Regions from separate parts of the Nocardiopsis sp. NPDC055824 genome, predicted to be linked through region 1. Evidence: riboswitches for the same ligand, from Rfam matches in the RefSeq annotation. Region 1 holds a riboswitch; the other holds the start of a gene.

Region 1 (5,158 bases):
GTCGCGGGCGTCCCCAGGCCGTACTTGACCAAGCCGCTGACGAAGGCGTTGGCGACCCGCCGTACCCGCGTCATCTCGAACCGCTTCGTCGGTTCGTTCACCATCTCGGCAACTCCCTCGATCGGATGCTCCCCATTGTGGTGGTTCCGGGCGGCCGACGACACCGGCAGAGGGCCGTGATCCCGCCTCCGGGCCGCTCCGCCCGTGCCGCGGGCCCCCTCTCCGCCCCGTCTCCCGGGGCGCCGTGCGGACCGGGGGCCCGGAGGGCCCGGGTCAGCGGAACGCGGAGATCCCGGTCACCGCCTGGCCGATGCTGAGCGCGTGGATCTCCTCGGTGCCCTCGTAGGTGGCGACCGTCTCCAGGTTCACCATGTGGCGCATCACCGGGTACTCCAGGGTGATGCCGTTCGCGCCGTGGACCCCGCGCGCGGTGCGCGCGACCCGCTGGGCCGCGGCCACGTTCGCGAACTTGCCGAAGCTCACGTGGTTGTGGTGGCAGTCCCCCCGGTCCTTGAGGCGGCCGATCCGCAGCGCCGTCATGCCCGCGTGGTTGACGTCCACGACCATGTCGGCGAGCTTGCGCTGGGTGAGCTGGAACCCGCCGATCGGCTGCCCGAACTGCTCGCGTGTCGCCGCGTACTCCAGGGCCGCCTCGTAGCAGGCGCGCGCGGCGCCGACGGCGCCCCACACGATGCCGTAGCGGGCCTCGTTCAGGCACGACAGGGGCGCCCCCAGGCCCTTCGACGCGGGCAGCACCGCGTCGGCGGGCAGGCGCACACCCTCCAGGACGAGTTCGGAGGTGATGGACGCGCGCAGCGACAGCTTCCTGTGGATGACGTTGGCGGAGAACCCGGGGGTGTCGGTGGGCACCACGAACCCGCGGACACCCTCCCCGGTGGCCGCCCACACCACGGCCACGTCGGCGACGGACCCGTTGGTGATCCACATCTTGGTGCCGTCGAGCACCCAGTCCGTGCCGTCCCTGCGGGCGCGGGTGCGCATGGAGCCCGGGTCGGAGCCGGAGTCGGGCTCGGTCAGCCCGAAGCAGCCGACGACCTCGCCCGCCGCCATCCTCGGCAGCCACGCGCCCTTCTGCTCCTCGGAGCCGAACTTGTGGATGGCGGCCATGGCCAGCGAACCCTGCACGGACACGAAACTGCGCAGACCCGAGTCGACGGCCTCCAGTTCGCGGCAGGCCAGCCCGTAGGCCACGGCGCTGGAGCCGCCGCAGCCGTACCCCTCCAGGTGCATGCCCAGGAGCCCGAGGTCCCCGAAGGCCTTGGCGAGCCCGCGCGGGTCGGGCAGGGTGCCCGCGTCGAACCACTCGGCCACGTTCGGCAGCAGTTCCCGCGAGGCGAAGCCGCGCACGGCGTCGCGGACGTCCCGCTCGGTGTCGGACAGTTCGGCGTCGAGGGCCAGGAAGTCGTGCGGGTCCGGGGCGGCGGGCCTGCGGGAGTCGCTCATGGGTGGGTGTCCCTTCGTGGTGCGTCGGCCGGTGCGGCCTGGGGCGGGGTTGCGGGGGCGGTCCGGCGGTCGGCCGCCGGCGCGGGGCCGGGCTCCTGGACGGCCCCGCGCCCGATCATCGCGTCCACGCGCGCCGCGTCCACGCCGAGTTCGGCGAGGATCCGGCGGGAGTGCTGTCCCAGGAGCGGCGGGGCCGTGAGCGGCGGTGGGGCGCCCTCCAGCCGGAACCCCGCCCGGACCTGTTCGATCGGGCCCGCCGTGGGGTGCTCCACGGTGCGCAGGACGTCGTCGCCGGCGGCGTCGGCCGTGCGCAGCGCGTCCAGCACCCCGCGCACCCGCCCCACCGGGACCCCGGCCCCGACCAGCAGGTCCATCCAGTGGTCGGCCGGCTCGGCGCGCAGGACGGCCGACAGCTCCCCCACCAGTTCGTCGCGGTGGGCCACGCGTCCCGGGTTGGTGGCGTAGCGCGGGTCCTCGGCCAGGTCGGGGCGGTCCAGTGCCCGGCACAGCCGCTGGTACAGGGCGTCGTTGCCGGCGGCGACCACGATCTCGGCGTCGGAGGCCGGGAAGACCTGGTAGGGCACGATCGTGGTGTGGGCGTTGCCGACACGGGCCGGCTCCGCCCCCGTCACGAGCGCCTGCTGTGTGAGGTTGACCAGGCCGGACAGCGTGGAGTTGATCAGCGACGCGCTGACGTTCTCGCCGCGGCCGGTCGCGCGGGCCCTCGTCAGCGCCCCGAGGATGCCGACGGCGGCGTTGAGCCCGGTCAGCACGTCGGTGAGGGCGACCCCCACCTTGCTCGCCGGCCCCTCGGCCGGGCCCGTGGTCGCCATCAGGCCGCTCTCGGCCTGCACGACGATGTCGAACCCGGGGCGGGCGGCCGGCTCGTGCTCCGGGCCGAAGCCGCTCACGGAGCAGTAGACGACGGCGGGGTTGCGCGCGCTCACCGCCTCGTAGCCGAGCCCGAGCCGGTCGATCACGCCGGGACGGAAGTTCTGGACGACCACGTCGGAGGACGCGCACAGCTCCTGGACGGCGGCCAGGCCCTCGGGGTCCTTCAGGTCCACGGCCAGGCTGCGCTTGTTGCGGTTCACCGACAGGAAGTAGGCGGCCTCGCCGGGGCCCCCGCCCCCGTCGGCGGGGCCCGCCCAGGGCGGGCCCCACGCCCGGGTGTCGTCGCCGCGGCCTGGCTGCTCGACCTTGACCACCTCCGCGCCCATGTCGGCGAGGAGCATGGTGGCGTACGGGCCCGCCAGGACGCGGGAGAGGTCGGCGACGCGCACCCCCGCCAGGGGCAGCGGGACGGCCGGGCCGGCGGGGTCGGGCGCGGGGCCCGCGCCGGATCGGATGTCTGTCACGGGGATGTCACTCCTCGGCGTCGGCGCCGCCGGGCAGCTGGTCGCCCTCCCGCAGCTGGTGGTAGGACTCCAGGCAGCGGCGCAGGGCCGTGGTCAGCGCGGCGCCGGACTGGCCGGCGTACCGCGTCTGCACCCGGCCGACCAGCTCGGCGATGTCCTCGGTGACCGAGGCCCCCTCGACCAGGGCGCGGAAGAAGTCCTTGCCCAGGTCGGTGAGCAGGGTGGTGTCCGCGGCGACGATGCGGCCGTCCGCGGTGTCCACGGCGAGGACGACGCCGAGCCGCTGGTACTGGGAATGGCTGGCCACGGAGTCGGGAAGACGGGCGTAGCCGGAGATGAGGACAACCCTGGGGTTGCGGAGAACCTGCTGGATACGGTCGTCGCCGTGCAACGGACACACCTCTCGCTCGCGGGCATGCGAAAACTCCAACGCTCTGGAGTCTCGCGCCTGGAGGGCGGCCGGGGGAAACCGGGCGCCCGCGGCGTGAGGGCAGGCACCCCAAGTATGTCCTGACCGGTTCGGCGGCTGTCAAGCGGGGCGCGGCCCGTACGGCGGACCCGCGGGGGCCGGCCCGTTCCGTACGCCCCCTCGGCCCCGCGCCCTCCGGAGCGGCCGTGAGCCTCGCGCCCGGCCGCCCGTACGGATCGCTCCGCCGGTCCTCCCGCGTGGTCGGTCCTTGCGCGCCCCGGTCCCGCCGGTGTGCGGCCCGGGCCACAGGGGATCCCCTGGTCCCTCCCGGGGCGCGTGTGCTAGCCTGCCTCGCAGGTCACGAGTACCAGCGCTAAGCCCCGGCTTGCTGGTCGGCAACCCTCCTTCCGCGGTGGGGTGCCCCGGGTGAGGACCAGGTCCCGACACGACCGTGTCGGACAAGCGCGGACCCCTGTGGTGTAGCCGTGACGGCGCCCCCGCGGGTCCCACGACCCGCAGAAGAGGTGCCCCATGACCGTCGTCAGCCCCATCCACACCGCGCGCTCGTTCCGTTCCGCCGCCCCGTCCGCACACCCCTCGGGCGGCGCCGCCGGGTGCACGGTCGTCGCCTCGGACGAGGGCGTCCCCCTGGTCACCGGCGAGCGCGTGGAGTACGCGAACTTCGACTACGCCGCCAGCGCCCCCTGCCTGACCCCCGTCGCGGACGCCCTGGCCGACGCGCTGCCCTACTACGCGAGCGTGCACCGGGGTGCGGGCCACCACTCCCAGGTGAGCACCGACGCCTACGAGCGGGCCCGCCGCAGCGTCGCCCGCTTCCTCGGGGCCCGCTCGGAACCCGCCGACGCGGTGGTGTTCGTGCGGGGCACCACCGACGCCCTCAACCTCCTGGCCCGCTCCGTGCCGGAGGGCTGCACGGTCGTGGTGTTCGAGACCGAGCACCACGCAGCCCTCCTGCCCTGGGAGCACCCCGCCGCACGGGCCGGGAGAGTGGTCCGCCTGCCGCTGCCCGCCACCCCCGAGGCGGCCGTCGAGGCGGCCCGCACCGCGCTGCGGGAGTCCCCCGAGGGCCCCAGGCTCCTGTGCGTGACCGCCGCCTCCAACGTCACGGGCGAGATCTGGCCGGTCGGGGAACTGGTCGCGGCCGCGCACGCCGAGGGCGCCCGCGTGGTCGTGGACGCCGCCCAGTACGTGCCGCACCTGCCGTTCGGCCTGGAGGAGACCGGCGCCGACTACGTGGCGCTGTCCGCGCACAAGCTCTACGCGCCCTTCGGCTCCGGGGTGCTGGCCGGCCGCGCCGACTGGCTGCGCGAGGCCACCCCGTACCTGTCCGGGGGCGGCGCCACGCGCCTGGTCACCGAGCACGAGGTGGTGTGGAACGACCTCCCCGCGCGCCACGAGGCGGGCAGCCCCAACGTGCTCGGCGCCGTGGCCCTGGCCGCCGCCTGCGACACCCTCACCCCCGACGTACAGGGACTCCTGCACATCCGCGAGTCCGCTCTGCTGGAGCGGCTGCGTGCCGGGCTCGCCGACGTGGAGGGCGTCACCGAGCTGACCCTGTGGGGCGACGAGCACCCGAGGGTCGGCATCGTCTCGTTCACGGTGGACGGCCTGCCCGCCGACCTGCTGGCCGCGGCGCTCTCCGCCGAGCACGGCATCGGGGTGCGGGACGGGCTCTTCTGCGCCCACCCGCTCACCCGGCACCTGCTGCCCGAGGGCCACGCCCAGGCGGTCCGGGCGAGCCTGGGGATCGGGACGACCCCGGAGCACGTGGACCGGCTCGTCGGCGCGATCGCCGACCTGGTCGCCCACGGGCCGGCCTGGGAGTACGCCGACTGCGACGGCCGACTGGCCCCGGTCCCGGACCCGCGCAACGTGCTCTGACGCCGGAGCGGAGCCCGGAAGGAGG
Region 2 (5,843 bases), on a different contig from region 1:
TCGAAGCGCACGTCCTCGTCTCCGACGTACACGTTGACGAAGCGGCGCACCTTGCCGTTGTCGTCGAGGATGCGGGCGCGGATGCCCGGGTAGTTGGCCTCCAGGTCGTCCAGGAGCTCGGCGAGGGTGCTGCCCTTCGCCTCGACCTCGGAGGCGTCGTCGGTGTAGGTGCGCAGGATGGTGGGGACGCGGACGCTGGCGCTCATGGCGGTGTTCTTCCTTCTGCTGTGGGTCGGCGGGCCGTCGCACGGCCCCGCCGGGACGGACTGTGCTTGCGGAGCGGCGGTCAGACGAGGCCCGCGTCGGTGAACGCGCTCAGGGACGGCTTGATCGTGGCCGTCACGCCGGCGTCCACCGCGTTGAGGGTCTTGAGCCCGTCCCCGGTGTTGAGCACCACGGTCCGCGCCTTCGGGTCGAGCCTGCCCTCGCGCACCAGCTTGCGGAGCACGCCCGTGGTGACGCCGCCCGCCGTCTCGGCGAACACGCCCTCGGTGCGGGCGAGGAGCTTGATGGCGTCGACGATCTCGTCGTCGCCCACGTGCTCCACGGAGCCGCCGGTGCGCTGGGCGATGTCGAGCACGTACGGCCCGTCCGCCGGGTTGCCGATCGCCAGCGACTTGGCGATGGTGTCGGGCTTGACCGGCTGGATGACGTCGATGCCCTTCTCCCATGCCTGCGCGACCGGGGAGCAGCCCGTGGCCTGGGCGCCGAAGATCCGGTACGGGCGGTCCTCGACCAGGCCGAGCTCGACCAGTTCCCGGAAGCCCTTGTCGATCTTGGTGAGCTGGGAGCCGGAGGCGATCGGGACGACGATCTGCTCCGGCAGCTGCCAGCCGAGCTGCTCGGCGATCTCGTAGGCCAGCGTCTTGGAGCCCTCGCCGTAGTAGGGGCGCAGGTTGACGTTGACGAACCCCCAGCCCTCGCCGGCCGGGTCGCCGATCAGCTCGGAGCAGAAGCGGTTGACGTCGTCGTAGTTGCCGTCGATGGCGACGACCTTGCCCCCGTAGACGGCGGCCATGACGACCTTGGCCTCCTCCAGCCCCGCGGGGATGAACACGCAGGAGTCGAACCCGGCGCGCGCGGCGGCGGCGCCGACCGCGCCGGCCAGGTTGCCCGTGGAGGAGCAGGACAGGGTGGTGAAGCCGAAGGTGCGCGCCGCCTCGACCGCGATGGCGACCACGCGGTCCTTGAAGGAGTGCGTCGGGTTGCCGGAGTCGTCCTTGACGTACAGGGAGTCGATGCCCAGCTCGGCGGCGAGGCGGTCGGCCTTCACCAGCGGGGTCAGGCCGGGGGCCATGTTGGGCAGCTCGGCCACGTTGTCCGGGACCGGGAGGAGGGAGCGGTAGCGCCAGATGCTGTTGGGGCCGCTCTCGATGTCGGCGCGGGTGACGTCACCGAACTCGTAGGCCACCTCGAGGGGGCCGAAGCAGAACTCGCAGGCGAACTTGGGGGTGAGTTCGTAGCGCCGGCCGCATTCGCGACAGGAGAGCGCGGTTCCGGGGCCGAAGGCGCGGACGGAGGTGGGTTCGGCGGCAGTGATCGCCATGGCGAGGCGTCTCCCCTCATCTTCCCTGGCGGACACCTTGTCCCCAGGCCGGAGTTGGCACCTGCCCCAGCCGCCTCACGGGTTCGTGAGTAGTGCGTGCTGGGATGGTTGCCGGGGCTTCGCAGGGCCGGTCCCTCCACCCCTCTGGATGAGCAATATGAAGTTGTGGGCGGTCCTGTCGGATCCGCACGGTCACTGTAACGGACTCGTCGGCCGGTTTTCCACGGCTGGTGATCCGGGTAACACTAACCCGCTCACATGCTGAGACGTCGCCGGTCGGCGCGCCGGGGGCGCGCGTGGCCTGTTTCGGGAGCGTGACGCCCGGCACCGTCGGCCCCGGAGGGGTTTGGGGCGGCTGTCGACCGGCGAGACATAAGGTGCGATCCGCTTCCGCGCAGGCCGCGCCCGACCGCCCCGGCGGCGGCGACGGCCCATCCGCACCTTCGAGAGGACGACCACGTGGACAAGGCCCAGATCCTCATCGCCTCCAACCGGGGACCGGTGTCCTTCTCCACCGCCGACGACGGTTCCCTGGAACAGCGTCGGGGCGGGGGCGGACTCGTGTCCGGCATGATCTCCGTCGCCACGGAGATCGACAGCCTCTGGGTGTGCGCCGCCCTGTCCGACGCCGACAGGCGGGCGGCGGAGGAGGCGCCCGGGGCCAGGCTGGACCGCGCGCACGACCTCGGCGGCATGCGGGTCCACATGCTGGACATCCCCGAGCGGACCTTCCAGGGCGCCTACACCGGGGTCGCCAACTCGACCCTGTGGTTCGTGCAGCACATGCTGTACGACATCCCGAACAAGCCGTCGTTCGGCTCGGAGTTCCGACGGCAGTGGGACGACTACACCGCCTACAACAACGCGTTCGCCGAGGCCCTGGTCACCGGCGCCGCGGACGGCGCCCGCGTGGCCGTGCAGGACTACCACCTGGCGCTGGTGCCGCGCATCCTGCGCACCCGCCGTCCCGACCTGCGCATCGCGCACTTCTCGCACACGCCGTGGGCGCCGCCGGAGTACTTCCGGATGCTGCCCGGGCACGTCGCCCGCGAGCTGCTGGAGGGCATGCTCGGCGCGGACCGGATCGGTTTCCTGAGCCCCCGCTGGGCGGACGCGTTCCTGCGCTGCTGCGCGGAGATCCTGCGCGCGGAGGTGGACTTCGCCCGGCGCACCGTGGAGTACGGCGGCCGGCTGGTCGGGGTGGGCGTGCACGCGCTCGGCGCGGACGAGGAGGGGCTGCGCGCGAGCGCCGCCGAGCCGGCCGTGGCCGCGCGCCGCGAGACCCTGCGGGAGGCCGTCGGCGACACCCGGCTCATCGTGCGGGTGGACCGCACCGAGCTGTCCAAGAACATCGTGCGCGGGCTGGAGGCGTACCGGGAGCTGCTGACCTCCCACCCGGAGTGGCGGGGCCGGGTGACGCACCTGGCGTTCGCCTACCCGAGCCGCGGGGACGTGCCCGAGTACCGCGAGTACACCGACGCGGTGATGCGGACCGCCAAGGAGATCAACGAGGAGTTCGCGACCCCCGAGTGGACGCCGCTGGTGCTGGAGGTCAACGACGACTACCCGCGGTCGCTGGCGTCGTTCCAGATGGCCGACGTCCTGCTGGTCAACCCGACCCGGGACGGCATGAACCTGGTGGCCAAGGAGGGGCCGGTGCTGTCGGAGCGCGACGCGGTGCTGGTGCTCTCGCGCGAGGCCGGCGCCGCCGACGAGCTGGGGCGGCACGCCCTGCTGGTCAACCCCTACGACACGCTGGAGACCGCGGAGGCGCTGCACCGCGCCCTGTCGATGCCCGGGGACGAGCGTCGCAAGCGCCGTGAGGGGCTGGCGGAGGCCGCCGTGGCCCTGCCGCCGCGCCGGTGGTTCCAGGACCAGCTGCGGTCCCTGGACTGACGCGGCCAGGCCGTGCCACGGCCACCGCCCGCAGTCCCGTCGACAACGGCCTCGCTCAAGCTGCTCGACGTCCGTAGGGGCATCCGGGGGCGGTGGACGCGTCCAGCGGCCCCGGGCCGGACCGCGAGAGGCCCCCGGGTGCGGATTCCGGGGCGGACGGCGCGGGTCCTGGGGCGCGGGCCCCCGGGGCCCGGACGCCCGACGGGGCCGCAGAGCGCCTCCGTCCCGGCCGGGGCCCGTCGTCGGGGCCCGGGGCGGCCTGCTGAGGACCGGCGGCCTGCCGGAGGGGGCCGGCGGGGCGCTCCGCACGGGTTCGCGCCCCGCGCCGCGCGGATCAGTCGCCCGGGGACGCCGTCCGCCGCGCCCGCGCCTCGTCGAGGAGCTGCTCCACGACGGCGGTCTTGGCGTCGGAGTAGTCCTGGATGCGGTCCCAGGTGCGCTCGGCCAGCTCGCGTTTGACCGCGGTGTAGCGTTCGCGCGCCCCGGCGTCGGCGATGAGGTGGTCCCGGAAGAGGCGCATCCGCTCCACCTCCTCGCAGCCCTCACCGAACACGTGCAGGTTGAGGTTGATGTCCGGCCCCTTGAGGACCCGGTGCTCGTACCAGTCGGGCTCCCTGATCACCACGGAGTAGCCGGCGGCCAGCAGGTCGGGCAGGTAGGAGGGCTCGTCGGCGGGGTCGGCGACGACCAGCAGCAGGTCGACGCACGGCTTCGCGGCCATGCCGGGGACCGCGGTCGATCCGACGTGCTCGAAGAGGAGCACGCGGTCGCCGAGGGCTGCGCGGACCTTCTCCGACTCGCGTTTGAACAGGTAGGGCCACTTGGCGTCGTACTGGGAGATGTGGACGCGGCCGTTGACGAGGTTGCGGGAGTCGGGGGAGGCGACCGGCGGAGCACCTCGTGAGGGCAACGGCGATGCTTCGAGGGGAGACATTCTCCAAAGCCTTGTCCCCCTGGGAGCCCGCGTCAAGAGCGTCCGAGCGTGCTTACATATGCACGCGCAGACGTCACATCACGGGCTGTGGGCCGGGTGTGACGAGCGGCGACGCTTCTCGCCCCGAAGGGCCGGAAGGGCCTTCCGGGAGGGCTCCGCGGGGGCCCGCGCGCCCTCGGGCCCCGGCTCCGGCGCGGCCCTCCACGCGCCTACCGGCGCACTGTCGCCCCGGTGCGGATCCGTGCCGCCGCCCGCGCGGTGGTGAGCCCTGCTCCCACAACTCCGAGGGCGCCCACCAGGACCGCGAGTGCGGGGAATAGCCAGAAGACGTCCACCGGGACGTAGCTGTTGTCCTGAAGTGCGGGAGCGACGAAAAACAGGAACACCGCCAACGCCGGGGCGACGCACTGGGGAAGCAAGCGCAGGGCGAACCTCCAAGCGGGCCAGGCGGCGCGGCGCGCGGCCCACCGCCGAGATCGCCACAGGCCAAGGGCGCCCAATGCCACGACGGTGACGGTGACCCCGCCGAGGACCAGGTCGATCACGGTCGCCGTTGCCCTTCCGGGATCGGTGGTGCGGTCCTCGGTCAGGTCGATGATGCCGGAACTGATCTCGTAGGCGTTCTCACGGGAGGGGGTGAAGCTGTTCAGCAGGACCACGACGCCGTAGCCGCTGCCGGGTACCAGGTCCTGCTGGGCGTTGTAGCCGGAGACGATGCCGCTGTGCGAGATCCGCGCGGGTGTCACCTGCGGTCCGCTGTGCCTCCAGCCGAGCCCCGCCCGTGTGGTTGAGGGCTGCTCCGTGTGGGACTCCTCGATGAGAGAGGCCGATAGCAGGCGCCGCCCGTCCGGGCCGATCCCCTCCCGCTGCTGCATGGCGAGCCAGGCCGCCATATCGTGCGACGTGCTCACCACTCCGCCGGCTCCGCTGTTCATCGCTTCCGGGGTGGGCGCAGGGAAGGCGCCACCGTAGGCGGTGATGTGCCCCCTGGAGAGCCCGTCGACGGGGTCGCGCGTGGTGGTGGTGGCGACGGTGTCCTCCATCCCCAGAGGGGTGAAGACCTCCTCGGCGAGGTGGTCGGTGAAGTCCCGGCCGGAGACCCGCTCCACGATGAGCGCCGCCATCCAGTAGTTGAGGTTGCTATAGAGGTAGGAGGTGCCGGGTTCGGCTGCCGGGGGCAGGCCCTCGATGCCGGCGACGCCCTCTTCCAGTGACCGTGCGGGGCCGACAACGGTGGGGTTGGGCAGCCCCGAGGCGTGGGAGAGGAGCTGGCGGACGGTGACGCCGTCAGGTGCGGCGTCGGGCAGGTACCGTGCCGCAGGCGCGTCGAGGTCCACACGGCCCTCGTCCACAAGCCGCAGCACGGCGAAGGCCGTGATCGACTTGGAGGCGGAGCCGATGCGCAGCCGGGTGTGCTCGGTGATCGGTCGGCCTTCAGCATCCTCGCCATAGCCCGCCTCATGCACG

Evidence for each region. A riboswitch is a leader RNA that binds a small molecule or an ion and turns the genes downstream of it on or off. The one in region 1 is predicted to bind S-adenosylmethionine.
Region 2: linked by a shared signal. The riboswitch ahead of thrC (threonine synthase) and the one ahead of ACWGL3_RS30570 (aminotransferase class V-fold PLP-dependent enzyme) in region 1 are both predicted to bind S-adenosylmethionine.

Annotation. Positions count from the first base shown of each region.
Region 1 is NZ_JBSHDN010000299.1:17-5,174, reverse strand. It holds gene ACWGL3_RS30590 (nitroreductase/quinone reductase family protein) at 1-104, opposite strand, end outside; gene ACWGL3_RS30585 (acyl-CoA dehydrogenase family protein) at 274-1,464, opposite strand; gene ACWGL3_RS30580 (CaiB/BaiF CoA transferase family protein) at 1,461-2,822, opposite strand; gene ACWGL3_RS30575 (DUF3870 domain-containing protein) at 2,830-3,213, opposite strand; SAM riboswitch class IV at 3,588-3,702, shown strand; gene ACWGL3_RS30570 (aminotransferase class V-fold PLP-dependent enzyme) at 3,763-5,133, shown strand.
Region 2 is NZ_JBSHDN010000088.1:134-5,976, forward strand. It holds gene ACWGL3_RS18335 (ubiquitin-like small modifier protein 1) at 1-206, opposite strand, end outside; gene thrC (threonine synthase) at 287-1,546, opposite strand; SAM riboswitch class I at 1,560-1,701, opposite strand; gene ACWGL3_RS18345 (alpha,alpha-trehalose-phosphate synthase (UDP-forming)) at 2,006-3,442, shown strand; gene ACWGL3_RS18350 (GrpB family protein) at 3,777-4,376, opposite strand; gene ACWGL3_RS18355 (serine hydrolase domain-containing protein) at 4,586-5,843, opposite strand, start outside.